DNA from 3 places in the Saccharopolyspora sp. CA-218241 genome. Region 3 is predicted to be linked to each of the others. Evidence: riboswitches for the same ligand, from Rfam matches in the RefSeq annotation. Region 3 holds a riboswitch; each other region holds the start of a gene.
What was found. A riboswitch is a leader RNA that binds a small molecule or an ion and turns the genes downstream of it on or off. The one in region 3 is predicted to bind glycine.
Positions count from the first base shown of each region.

Region 1: it holds a riboswitch for glycine, as region 3 does, so the genes downstream of both, gcvP (aminomethyl-transferring glycine dehydrogenase) here and gcvT (glycine cleavage system aminomethyltransferase GcvT) in region 3, are expected to answer to the same signal.
Region 2: it holds a riboswitch for glycine, as region 3 does, so the genes downstream of both, gcvH (glycine cleavage system protein GcvH) here and gcvT (glycine cleavage system aminomethyltransferase GcvT) in region 3, are expected to answer to the same signal.

Region 1 covers NZ_CP191860.1:2,826,879-2,830,801, reverse strand. The annotation lists gene gcvP (aminomethyl-transferring glycine dehydrogenase) at 1-2,601, opposite strand, end outside; glycine riboswitch at 2,775-2,875, opposite strand; gene ACQP0T_RS13450 (MerR family transcriptional regulator) at 2,899-3,465, opposite strand; gene ACQP0T_RS13445 (bifunctional nuclease family protein) at 3,687-3,923, opposite strand, start outside.
Region 2 covers NZ_CP191860.1:4,863,453-4,867,375, reverse strand. The annotation lists gene ACQP0T_RS23165 (PucR family transcriptional regulator) at 16-1,554, opposite strand; glycine riboswitch at 1,652-1,756, shown strand; glycine riboswitch at 1,757-1,851, shown strand; gene gcvH (glycine cleavage system protein GcvH) at 1,902-2,270, shown strand; gene ACQP0T_RS23155 (FKBP-type peptidyl-prolyl cis-trans isomerase) at 2,408-2,734, opposite strand; partial or broken gene ACQP0T_RS23150 (MarR family transcriptional regulator) at 2,863-2,994, shown strand; gene ACQP0T_RS23145 (hypothetical protein) at 2,974-3,192, shown strand; gene ACQP0T_RS23140 (arginase family protein) at 3,427-3,923, shown strand, end outside.
Region 3 covers NZ_CP191860.1:4,321,806-4,325,728, reverse strand. The annotation lists gene glyA (serine hydroxymethyltransferase) at 1-555, opposite strand, end outside; gene gcvT (glycine cleavage system aminomethyltransferase GcvT) at 580-1,683, opposite strand; glycine riboswitch at 1,800-1,910, opposite strand; glycine riboswitch at 1,911-2,001, opposite strand; gene ACQP0T_RS20610 (TetR/AcrR family transcriptional regulator) at 2,131-2,766, opposite strand; gene ACQP0T_RS20605 (acyl-CoA dehydrogenase family protein) at 2,868-3,923, shown strand, end outside.

The sequences.
Region 1 (3,923 bases), 1.5 Mb from region 3:
CGGCTCCACCATGAGGGTGCCGGCCACGGGGAAGGACATGGTCGGCGCGTGGATGCCGTAGTCGGTCAGCCGCTTGGCCACGTCGTCCACCGAGATCCCGCTGGTCTTGCTGATCTGGCGCAGGTCGAGGATGCACTCGTGGGCGACGTAGCCGCCCTGGCCGGTGTAGAGCACCGGGAAGTAGCCGTCGATGCGGCGGGCGACGTAGTTGGCCGCGGCGACCGCCGTGAGGGTGGCCCGGCGCAAGCCGTCACCGCCCATCATGCGGATGTAGGCCCACGAAATGGGCAGGATGGAAGCGCTGCCCCAGGGCGCGGCGCTGATCGGCCCCACCCCCGTCTCGGGACCCGCCGCGGGCTGCAACGGGTGGTTGGGCAGGAACGGCGCGAGGTGCTCCCGGACGCCGATCGGCCCCACGCCCGGCCCGCCGCCGCCGTGCGGGATGCAGAACGTCTTGTGCAGGTTCAGGTGCGAGACGTCCGCCCCGAACTCGCCCATCCGCGCCAGGCCGATCAGCGCGTTGAGGTTCGCGCCGTCGACGTAGACCTGGCCGCCGCCGCGGTGCACGAGTCCGCACACCTCGCGCACGGTGTCCTCGTAGACGCCGTGCGTGGACGGGTAGGTGATCATGATCGCGGCCAGGTCGGCGGCGTGCTCCGCGACGAGTTCGCGCAGGTGGTCCAGCTCGATGTTGCCCGCGTCGTCGCAGCGCACCACGACCACGCGCAACCCCGCCATCACCGCGCTGGCGGCGTTGGTGCCGTGCGCGCTGGCCGGGATCAGGCACACGTCGCGCTGCGCTTCACCACGGGCGTGGTGGTAGGCGCGGATGGCCAGCAGCCCGGCGAACTCGCCCTGGCTGCCCGCGTTCGGCTGAAGGCTCACCGCGTCGTAGCCGGTGACCTCGGCCAGCCACCGCTCCAGGTCGGCGACCACCTCGAGCAGCCCGGCCGCGTCCTCGGCCGGGGCGAACGGGTGCAGCGCGGAGAACTGCGGCCAGGTGATCGGCTCCATCTCCGCGGTCGCGTTGAGCTTCATGGTGCACGAGCCCAGCGGGATCATGCTGCGGTCCAGCGCGATGTCCTTGTCCGAGAGTCGCCGCAGGTAGCGCAGCAGCGCGGTCTCCGACCGGTGGGTGTGGAACACCGGGTGGGTCAGGTACTCGGAGGTGCGCCGCAGCGCGGTGGGCAGCGCGTCGGGCGTGGCGGCGTCGAGCTCGTCCAGGCCGACCAGCGCCCCGGAGTTCAGGCCGAACGCCTCGAACACCACCGCGAGGTGCTCCCGGGTCGTGGTCTCGTCGCAGCTCACGCCGACGTGGTCGGCGTCCACCCGGCGCAGGTTGATCCCGCCGCGCCGGGCGCGGGCCACCACCTCGTCGGCGGCCCCCGGCACCGCGGCCACCACGGTGTCGAAGAACCCGCCGTGCACCACCTCGACCCCGCCGCGGCGGAGCTGCTCGGCCAGGAGCGCGGCGAACCGGTGCGCGCGGGTGGCGATCGCCCGCAGCCCCTCGGGTCCGTGGTAGACGGCGTACATCGAGGCCACCACGGCGAGCAGCACCTGCGCGGTGCAGATGTTGCTGGTCGCCTTCTCCCGCCGGATGTGCTGCTCGCGGGTCTGCAGGGCCAGCCGGTAGGCCAGGTCACCGCCCGCGTCCACGCTGACCCCGACCAGCCTGCCCGGGAGCTGGCGCTCCAGGCCCTTGCGGACCGCCATGTATCCGGCGTGCGGGCCGCCGAAGCCCATCGGCACGCCGAAGCGCTGGGTGGTGCCCACCACCACGTCGGCGCCGACCTCGCCCGGCGGGCGCAGCAGGGTCAGGGCGAGCAGGTCCGCCGAGACCACGGCCATCGCGCCGCGCCGGTGGACCTCGGCGATGAGCTCCTCCTGGTCCCGCACCGCCCCGGAGGCGCCCGGGTAGGCCAGCAGGGCACCGAAGAACTCGCCGTCCGGCAGCCCGGCGGCCCCGGCGGAGAGGTCGGCGACGACCACCTCGATGCCCAGCGGCTCGGCGCGGGTCCGCACCACCTCGATGGTCTGCGGCAGGGCATCGGCGTCGACGACGAACACGGCGGACTTCGCCTTGCCCGCGCGGCGGACCAGGGTCATGCCCTCGGCGGCGGCGGTGGACTCGTCCAGCATCGAGGCGTTGGCCAGCGGGACCCCGGTGAGGTCGGCGACCACCGTCTGGAAGTTCAGCAGCGCTTCCAGCCTGCCCTGCGAGATCTCCGGCTGGTACGGCGTGTAGGCGGTGTACCAGGCCGGGTTCTCCAGCACGTTGCGCAGGATCACCGGCGGCGTCGTGGTGCCGTGGTAGCCGAGGCCGATCATCTCGGTGTGCGGCGCGCAGCGGTCGGCCAGCGCGCGCAGCTCGGCCAGCGCGTCCGCCTCGTTGGCCGGGTCGGGCAGCGCCAGCGCCAGGTCGCGCTCGCGGACGCCGTCGGGTACCGCGCGCTGGCCCAGCTCCTCCAGCGAGCCCACGCCGATCACGTCGAGCATCCGGGCCAGCTCGGCGGGCCGCGGGCCGACGTGCCGGTCGGCGAACGGCGTGCCGTGCTCCAGCGCGGCGATCGGAATGCGGTCGTGGTTCACTTCGGTCATCGCCAACACCTCACTCATCGCGGCGAACACAGGGGGCGGGCAGCGGACTGCTCCGCTCTCCCCCTCTGTCACTGTTCGCAGCGCGAACGCCTGAGAGCTTCACCCGGCGGACCGGGCTTGCACCGTCGGCGGGACGGCACCACGGCTGTGGTGCGCCCTCTTTCCAGAGGTATCTCGCCCGTGCGGTCCGGTGGGCCTGAGAGGTTGTCGGGGAGGGTTGCTCCTTCGGCGCCGACTCGGCCGTAGCCTTGCCGGACTCTCCCGCACGGGGTCGACGATGCCGCGAAGCCTACCCGATCAGCCGGTCTGCCGGTCCCTCCGGCGACGGGCCAGTTCGTCACCCACGGCGGGTTCGGACACCAGACCGTCCGCCCGCTCGGCCGGGAACTCGTGGATGGTGCCGCTGATCTCCCGGACGGCACCGCTGACCGCGATGCCGAACACGCCCTGACCACCCTGGAGCAGGTCGACGACCTCCTCCGGGGAGGTGCACTCGTAGACCGTGGTGCCATCGCTGAACAGGGTCAGGCGGGCGAGGTCCTCGACCCCGCGGTGGCGCAGGTGGTCCACCGCGACCCGGATGTTGTGCAGCGAGACGCCGGTGTCCAGCAGGCGCTTGACGACCTTGAGGACCAGGATGTCCTTGAACGAGTAGAGGCGCTGCGAGCCCGACCCGGCGGCGCTCCTTATCGAGGGGCGGACCAGCTTGGTGCGGGCCCAGTAGTCGAGCTGGCGGTAGGTGATGCCGGCGATCTGGCAGGCAGCGGGGCCCCGGTAGCCGACGAGCTCGTCGGGCAGCGCGGCGTCAGGCGCCGGCTCGTCCCGACCTCGGGCAGCATCCTCGCCGGGTGCTTCCTCGACCACGCCTGCCTCCCCTCGTCCGGCACGGAGCCGACCACCGGTTCCCGGGTCGACGATCCGGGACCGCGAACCCCTGCTCACCGGCGGAATCACACCGGAGCAATTCGCATCATCCGACGGTAGGCCGGTCCGGTGGGCAGGTCAACGCGACGCGCGGGTGACCCGACGAGCCGACCCCCGCGAAGGCGTTCGCGGGGGTCGGGAAGCCGCTCTCCGGGCGAACGTCAGGTGTCGGCGCCGCGGAAGTCCTCCGGCGACACCGAGTCGAGGAACTCGCGGAACTTCTCCACTTCGTCCTCCTGCTCGTCCGGGATGATCAAGCCCGCCTCGTCGAGCACGGATTCGTCGGCATGGATCGGGACGCCGATGCGCAGCGCCAGCGCCACCGAGTCGCTCGGCCGCGCCGAGACCCGCACATCGCCGTCGAACACCAGCTCGGCGAAGAAGGTGCCCTCCTGCAG
Region 2 (3,923 bases), 540 kb from region 3:
CATGCCGCCGGTCGTCTACCGGTCGCGGGTCCAGCGGTCGGTGGCGAGCTGGATGAGCAGGGCGGTGCGGACGTCGGGGTCGTCGAGGTCGACCGGTGCGATCTCGACCAGGCGCTTCATGCGGTAGCGGAACGTGTTGGGGTGCACGCGGAGCTCGTCGGCCGCCGCGCGCGGCCGTCCGGGGTGGCGTAGCCAGGCGTGCAGGGTGCTGAGGTAGTCGGTGCCCTGTGCGCGATCGTGCTCGCGCAGCAGTCGCAGCGGACCGAGAGCGCCGATCTCGGGTCCGGCGACGGAGGCGCGATGCACCACCACCCGGTGCCACACCTGCTCGTGCACCGCGACCGGGCCCCGAACCCGCCCGCCGCGCAGCAACCCGATCAGCTCCTCGGCTTCGGCTCGCGAGTCCGCCAGACCGCTCACCGGGGACGGGCCGCCGACTGCGATCAGCGGTCGATTGGGCGACCGGTCGTCCAGCAGCGCGGCGCGCAGCGCGGGCCATCCGGCGTCGTCGTCGGGGACCACCGCGTAGAGGAGCGTGCCGATCTCGGTCAGCAGGGGACGCTGTCCGACGCCGCGGTCGAGCCGTTCCCACGTCGACAACCGGTGCGCCTCGGCGGGTGCGTCGCCGGAGGCGACGTCGATGGCGACGACCCGGTGCGGCCGGTCGCGCACGGCGAGTTCGTCCGCCGCGGTCCGCCAACCCGCGCGGCCTTCCAGCAGCAACCGGACCTGTTCGGCGGTGCGCTGCCGTTCGGTGTCGGCGAGGGACCGCCAGCGCAGCAGTTGCAGCGCGACCAGCGGCGCGGTCTCGGCGAAGGCGGCCGCCCGTTCCTCGCCGACCTCGTCGGGGACCACCGCCCACATCGACCCGAGCAACTCGCCGCCCACCCGCAGCGCGACGACCAGGCGAGGCAGCGTGCCGTCCTGCTGGGCGGGTACGAAGATCGTCGCGCTGCCCTTGCTGAGCTGCCGGAACGTGCCGCGCGCCCGGAATTTCGCGAGCACGTCGGCGGGCTGGCCGCGTCCCATGATCGTCGACACCCGGGCCGGATCGATCATGTCCTGCCGCGCGGAGTACGCGAGCACCTGCGAGCGGGCGTCCTCGATGGTCACCGGCGCGTCCACCACCTCGGCGACCGCGTCGGCCAACCGGAACAGGTCGTCGCGCCCGCCGCCGCGCGGGTCGCCGTCCGATCCCTCGGCCAGCGCCGCGCGGACCAGCCACACCAGTTGGGCCCACGCGGTCCCGGAACGCACCTCGACCAGCGCGATCTCGGCCCGCTCCGCGGCCGCGACCACGGCCGGCCGCTCGGCCAGCGGTGGTTTGAGCAGCACCGCCGCCGCGTCGAGGTCAGCGCACGCGCGTACCAGTTCCGCGGCGTCGGCACCATCGGTGACCGCCACGCCCAGCACGAGATCCCCCGTTCCGGCGGATGGTCGCTCACCCGGTTCGGCGATGACCACGTCGGTGACGCGGCGCGTCGGGTCCGGAACGACCACCGGGCGCAGCAGGGCCGGGCTCATGCGATCGAGCAGCTCCCGGACGCCGCGCACCCCTGTCCCTTCCTCCGGCCCACCGGGCGGGAGGCATTGACACCCGGGCAGGCGCGATTATCGTTGCTGAGCACGTCGACAATCGCATATCGGCCGATGATCCCGGGCGGGAGAGCCCGTGGCCGCTCACCGAGCGCAACCACGGCGCCGAAGGAGCAAGACTCCCCGCACACTCTCAGGCACCCATGACCGTCCGGGCCAGGCAACTCTGGAAAGCGCGCGTCGACGAGGACGCCCACCCACGGTGCAAGCTGCTCGCGCGGCGAAGCTCTCAGGTTCCGAAACAGAGGGGGAGGCCCAGCACACCCGGGCACCCGCGTGCCCCTGAAGCGATGGAGCCTCCCGAGATGACGCTGCCTGCGAACCTGAGCTACACCGAAGAGCACGAGTGGATCGAGGACCGCGACGAGCTGGTCCGGATCGGCATCACCCAGCACGCGGCCGAGGCCCTCGGCGACATCGTGTACGTGCAGCTCCCCGACGTCGGCGACACGATCGAATCGGGCCAGTCCTGCGGCGAACTGGAGTCCACCAAGTCGGTCAGCGACCTGTTCGCGCCGGTGACCGGCGAGGTGGTCGCCGTCAACGAGGCGGTCGTGGACGATCCCGCGCTGGTCAACGCCGAGCCCTTCGGCAGCGGCTGGCTGCTCGAGGTGCGCGTCACCGCGAGCGGCCCGGTCCTCACCGCCGAGCAGTACGCCGAACTCATCGGCTGACCGGTTCCGGCCTGTTCGCGCGCGAGCAGGGGAACTTTCCTCCCACCGCTCGTGCGGCCGCGCGCGTCCGGCCTCGGTTGGCAGCAGGGGAACCTTCCTGTCACGGGTGAGAGGAAGGTTCCCCTGCTCGCACCTGCTCAGCCGATCCCGACCAGTTCGACCTCGAAGTGCAGGGTCGCGGCGGGCGGGATGACCGGCGGCACGCCGCGGTCGCCGTAGGCCTGGTGGGGCGGGACCACGAGCTTGCGGACGTCGCCGACGCGCATGCCGACGACGCCCTTGTCCCAGCCCTCGATGACGTGCCCTTCGCCGAGCGGGAACACCAGCGGCTCGCCGCGATCCCGCGACGAATCGAACTTGCTCCCGTCGGCCAGCGTGCCGACGTAGTGGACGTGCACGGTGTCGCCCGGCTTCGCCTCGGCGCCGTCGCCCGCGGTGACTTCCTCGATCTGCAGCTCGGCCATGCGGTACCTCCTCTGGTGCAGTCGGCACATCCGATCACACCTCGGCAGGGGCGGCGCGTCCGCGGCTGGTCGATTGTGCGCAGTTGAATTGCGCGCTCCCGTGATCTCGTGGAGTCCTCGGAGTCGCGCTGTCGCTGGACGCCCAACTGTGCTTCGCGCTCTACAGCGCGTCGCGGGCGTTCACGAACCTCTGCCGTCCGCTGCTCGACGGGCTCTCGCTCACCTACCCGCAGTACCTGGTGCTGCTCGTGCTGTGGGAGCGCGAGCAGTTTGTTCGCCGCCGGATACGCGGCCTGCTTCCACAGCGCGCTGCACTGGTCACGCGCAAGGAGGAGGTCCAGCTCACCGACTCGTCGGTCACGGCACGGGTCGGTATCGGCGACAACGGTGCCGACGGGTTCCAGCTCGGCGTGGCACTGGTCGTCTCGGTGCCCGGTGTGGAGCGCGAGCACGGGTAGCGGCTCGTCGAGAGGGCCGACTCGGTGTGCCCGTATTCCAATGCGGTGCGCGGCAACGTCGGCATTCGGCTCGAGGTCGCCTGCCGGTCCGGTTCGTCCGCTTCGGATGTGGCAGCAGGGGAACCTTCCTGTCACCGGTGACAGGAAAGTTCCCCTGCTGTCACCCCCGGTGGTTGCATGGCTATGCGCGGTGAGCAATAGTCATGTCCGGAGTCGGTGAGGGGGAGGACGCCCGTGGCGGTCGTCGAGTTCGCGCAGTGGCAGGCGTCGGCGTCGCCGACCGCGCGCCGGTTGCGCGAGGGTGCTGGGCTGCTGTCCGCGATGCTGCCCAGCGGCACGCCGGTCGCGGTGCCGGTGATGGAAGCCACCGGGGTCACGGGCGAGGGGGTGCACCACGTCGACGTGCTGGCCGCGAACCTCGCCGCCGCGCGGGTGGCGGTCGCCCAGGCGGGTGGCGGTCCGCTGATCACCGTCGGTGGCGACTGCGGCGTGGACCTCGCGCCGGTGGAGGCGGCGCACCGCCGCCACGGCGCGGGCTTGGCGGTGGTGTGGTTCGACGCCCACGCCGATCTGAACACGCCGCGGTCCTCGCCGTCGGGGGCGTTCAACGGCATGGTGCTGCGCACGCTGCTGGGCGAGGGCCCGTCCGGGTTGCTGCCGGAGAACCCGCTGGCCCCTTCGCAGGTCGTGCTGGCCGGGACCCGGGACCTCGACCGGGGCGAGATCGACTG
Region 3 (3,923 bases):
GAGCTGCCGCGGGTAGGCCGACCAGCCCGCGACGATGAGCTGCGGCCGGTTCTCCCGGGCCAGGCGGGCGACCTCGTCCATGTCGACCCGGTGGTCGTCGTCGCGCACCGTGTAGGGCACCACGTTGTACAGCTTGCCGGAGAAATTGATCTTCATCCCGTGGGTCAGGTGACCACCGTGCGCCAGATCCAGACCCATGATGGTGTCACCCGGCTTGAGCAGCGCGAACATCGCCGCGGCGTTGGCCTGCGCCCCCGAGTGCGGCTGGACGTTGGCGTACTCCGCACCGAACAACGCCTTGACCCGGTCGATGGCCAGCCGCTCGACCACGTCGACGTGCTCGCAGCCACCGTAGTACCGCTTGCCCGGATAGCCCTCGGCGTACTTGTTGGTCAGGACCGAACCCTGCGCCTCCAGCACCGACCGCGGCGCGAAATTCTCCGAAGCGATCATCTCCAACGTCGCCTGCTGGCGGTTCAACTCGGCACCGACCGCCGCCGCCACCTCGGGGTCGACCGCGGCGAGCTGGTCGTTGAACAGGTCAGGTGTCGACATGGTGTTGCCTCCTGTAGTGATCTCTCAGGCGTTGCGGCGGTAGAAGGGGAGCTCGACGACCTCCACGGGCGCGGTCCTGCCCCGGATGTCCACCTGCAGCGCGGTGCCCGGCGCGCTGTGCGCCCGGTCCACGTAGGCCATCGCCACCGGGTGCCCCAGCGTCGGCGACGGCGCACCGCTGGTGACCTCGCCGACCTCGGTGCCCGCGTCGTCGAGGACCCGGTAGCCGTGCCGGGGAGCGCGGCGCTGGTCGGTGGTCAGCCCGACCAGGGTGCGGGCGGTGGGCTGCTCGGCGACCGCGGCCAGCGCCGCCTTGCCGACGAAGTCGCCCGGCTTGTCGAGCTTGACCACCCGGCCCAGGTTGGCGTGGAACGGGGTCAGCTCGGTGGAGAGCTCGTGGCCGTGCAGCGGCATCCCGGCCTCCAGCCGCAGCGTGTCCCGGCAGGACAGCCCGGCGGGCCGCAGCTCGTGCTCGGCGCCCGCCTCGGTCAGCGCCTGCCAGATGGCCGCCGCGTCGCCCGGCGCGGTGAACAGCTCGAAGCCGTCCTCGCCGGTGTAACCGGTGCGGGCCAGCAGCACCGGGTGACCGGCCACCGCGCTCCGGTAGCCGGCGAAGTACTTGACCTCGGTGAGGTCGGTGTCGGTCAGCGGGGCCAGGATCGCGGCGGCGCGGGGTCCCTGCACCGCCAGCAGCGCGTACTCCTCGGAGACGTCGGCGAACTCGGCGTCGAACCCGCCGACGCGCTCGGCGAGCTCGGCGGCGACCACCGCGGCGTTCGCGGCGTTGGCCACCACCAGGTACTCCTGCTCGGTGAGCCGGTAGACGATGAGGTCGTCGAGCACGCCGCCCCGCTCGTCGCAGAGCATCGTGTAGCGGGCGCGGCCCGGCTTGATCCCCGACGCCTTCGCCACCAGCGCGTGGTCCAGGGCCTCGGCGGCCTGCGGGCCGCTGATCCGGAGCTCGCCCATGTGGGTGAGATCGAACAGCCCGGCGGCGGTGCGCACGGCGTGGTGCTCGGCGGTGTCACCGGAGTACCGCAGCGGCATCCGCCAGCCCGCGAACTCGGTGAAGGTGGCGCCGAGCGACTCGTGCACCTCGTGCAGCAGGGTCCGTCGTGGCGACGACATGGCTATGGCTCCTCCTGGTGGGCGCGGGTCGGCGGACGAGGGGCCGGTCAGCCGCGCGAAGCACAACCTTATCCGGGGCACCCCGACGTCGACCTGCGCGGGTTCGCGCTGGTCGGGGTCTCCCCGGAGTCATTGGCCTGAGAGTTTCACCGCGGTCCGGCGCCAGGACACCGGGCGGCTTGCACCGTGGGCGAGGAGCGGGGCTCCTGCTTTTCTCCGTGTTCGCCTGCTGTCGCGCGGTGCCGGTGCCTGAGAGTTTCTTGGGGAGATTGCTCCTTCGGCGCCCCGTGACGCTGGGGTCTCTCCCGCACGACGTCGTCGGCGCGGTCTTGAGTTGTGGGCCGGTCGGATTCGGACGCTACGGAGGTGCGCGAAGCCAGTCAACACAACGCGAGGGTGATCTCAGTGGAAGGTGTTGTGGTCCGATCGCGATGCGGTGCGGGTGACTCAGCCGGGCTGGGTGGTGAGGTCGTGGTGGAGGCGGGTCAGGCTGTCGACCAGGGCGGTGAGTGCGAGCTCGAAGCTGTCCGCGTCGATCTCGGCCGCGTGCTCGCGCAGCAGGTGGGCCCGGTCCAGGTGGGGGAAGCGCTCGTCGTAGAGCTCCGCCTCGTCCGGGAAACCGGCCGAGAATGAGCCCATCGCCGAGCCGACCACCAGGTACTTGGTGGAGGCGCCGATCATCGTCGCGTACCGCTGCGGCCAGCCCGCCGAGGTGAGCCCGCCGTGCACGGCGTCGGCGCGGCGCAGCGCGGTCTCCCGCCGGGCCGGACCGGAGGCCAGGAACGGGACCAGGTGGGGGTGCGCGATGAGCGCGGCCCGGAACGAGCGCGCCCAGGTGCGCAGCCCGGTCGCCCAGTCCTGCTCGAAGCCGCTGACGTCCACGGCGCGCATCACGCCGTCGGCGATCTCGTGCAGCAGTTCGTCCTTGCCGGGCACGTGGTTGTAGAGCGACGCGGCCTTGACGCCGAGCCGGTCGGCGAGCCGCCGCATGGACAGCGCTTCCAGCCCGAGCTCGTCGATGATCTCCAGACCGGCCAGCCGGATGCGGTCCGGCGTCAGCAGGGGATTGCTGGGGCGGGGCACGGTCCCTCCTCCTCGGAACACCCTTGCGGGCCTCGTCGCGGCGGTTCTAGACTCCCATAAAACTAACGCCGTTAGTCACAGGGCGCGGAAAGGAAAGCCCCATGGTCGACTTCTCGCTGTCGGAGACCGAGCGCGACATCCGCGACTGGGTTCGCAACTTCGTCCAGCGCGAGCTGGTGCCGCTGGAGCCGGAGGTGCTGCGCCGGGAGCGCGCCGGCGAGCGCGGCCTCACCAAGGACGAGCAGCGGGAGCTCCAGGACAAGGCCAAGCAGGCGGGCTTCTGGGGCGTGCAGACCCCGGAGGAGTACGGCGGGATGGACCTCTCCGCCGTGATGTCGGCGCTCATCGAGGCCGAGCTGGGCCGCACCTTCGTGCCGTTCCGGTTCGGCGGGTACGCCGACAACATCCTCTACCACGCCAACGAGGAGCAGAAGCGGGAGTACCTGCTGCCCACCATCGAGGGCACCCGCAAGTCCTGCTTCGCGATCACCGAGCCGGGCGCCGGGTCCGACGCCAAGAACCTGCGCACCACCGCGCGCAAGGAAGGCTCGGAGTGGATCGTCAACGGCGAGAAGACGTTCATCACCGGCGGCATCGACGCCGACTTCGTGATGGTGTTCGCGGTCACCGACCGGGAGAAGGGGGCCGACGGCGGCGTCACCTGCTTCCTCGTCGACCGCGACATGGGCTGGAAGTCCGAGCCGATCGACATCATGGGCCCGTGGGAGCGCCGCCCCGCCGCGCTGGTGTTCGACGAGGTCCGGGTGCCGGAGCGCAACGTGCTCGGCGAGGTCGGGAAGGGCTTCCGGCTGGCCATGCAGTGGATCGGCCGCGGCCGGTACCTGCTGCCCGCGCACGCCCTCGGCGCCTGCGAGCGGCTGCTGGAGATGGGCATGGACTACGCCAAGACCCGCGAGACCTTCGGTGAGCCGATCGCCGAGCGGCAGGCGATCCAGTGGATGGTGGCCGACTCCGCGGTGGAGATCGAGGCGCTGCGCTGGCTGGTGCTGCACGCCGCGTGGCAGGTCGACCAGGGCGGCGACTCCCGGCACGCCCAGTCCATCGCCAAGCTCTACGGCGGCACCCGCGCCGGGGAGATCGTGGATCGGGTGCTCCAGATGCACGGCGGCATGGGCTACACCAAGGAGCTGCCCATC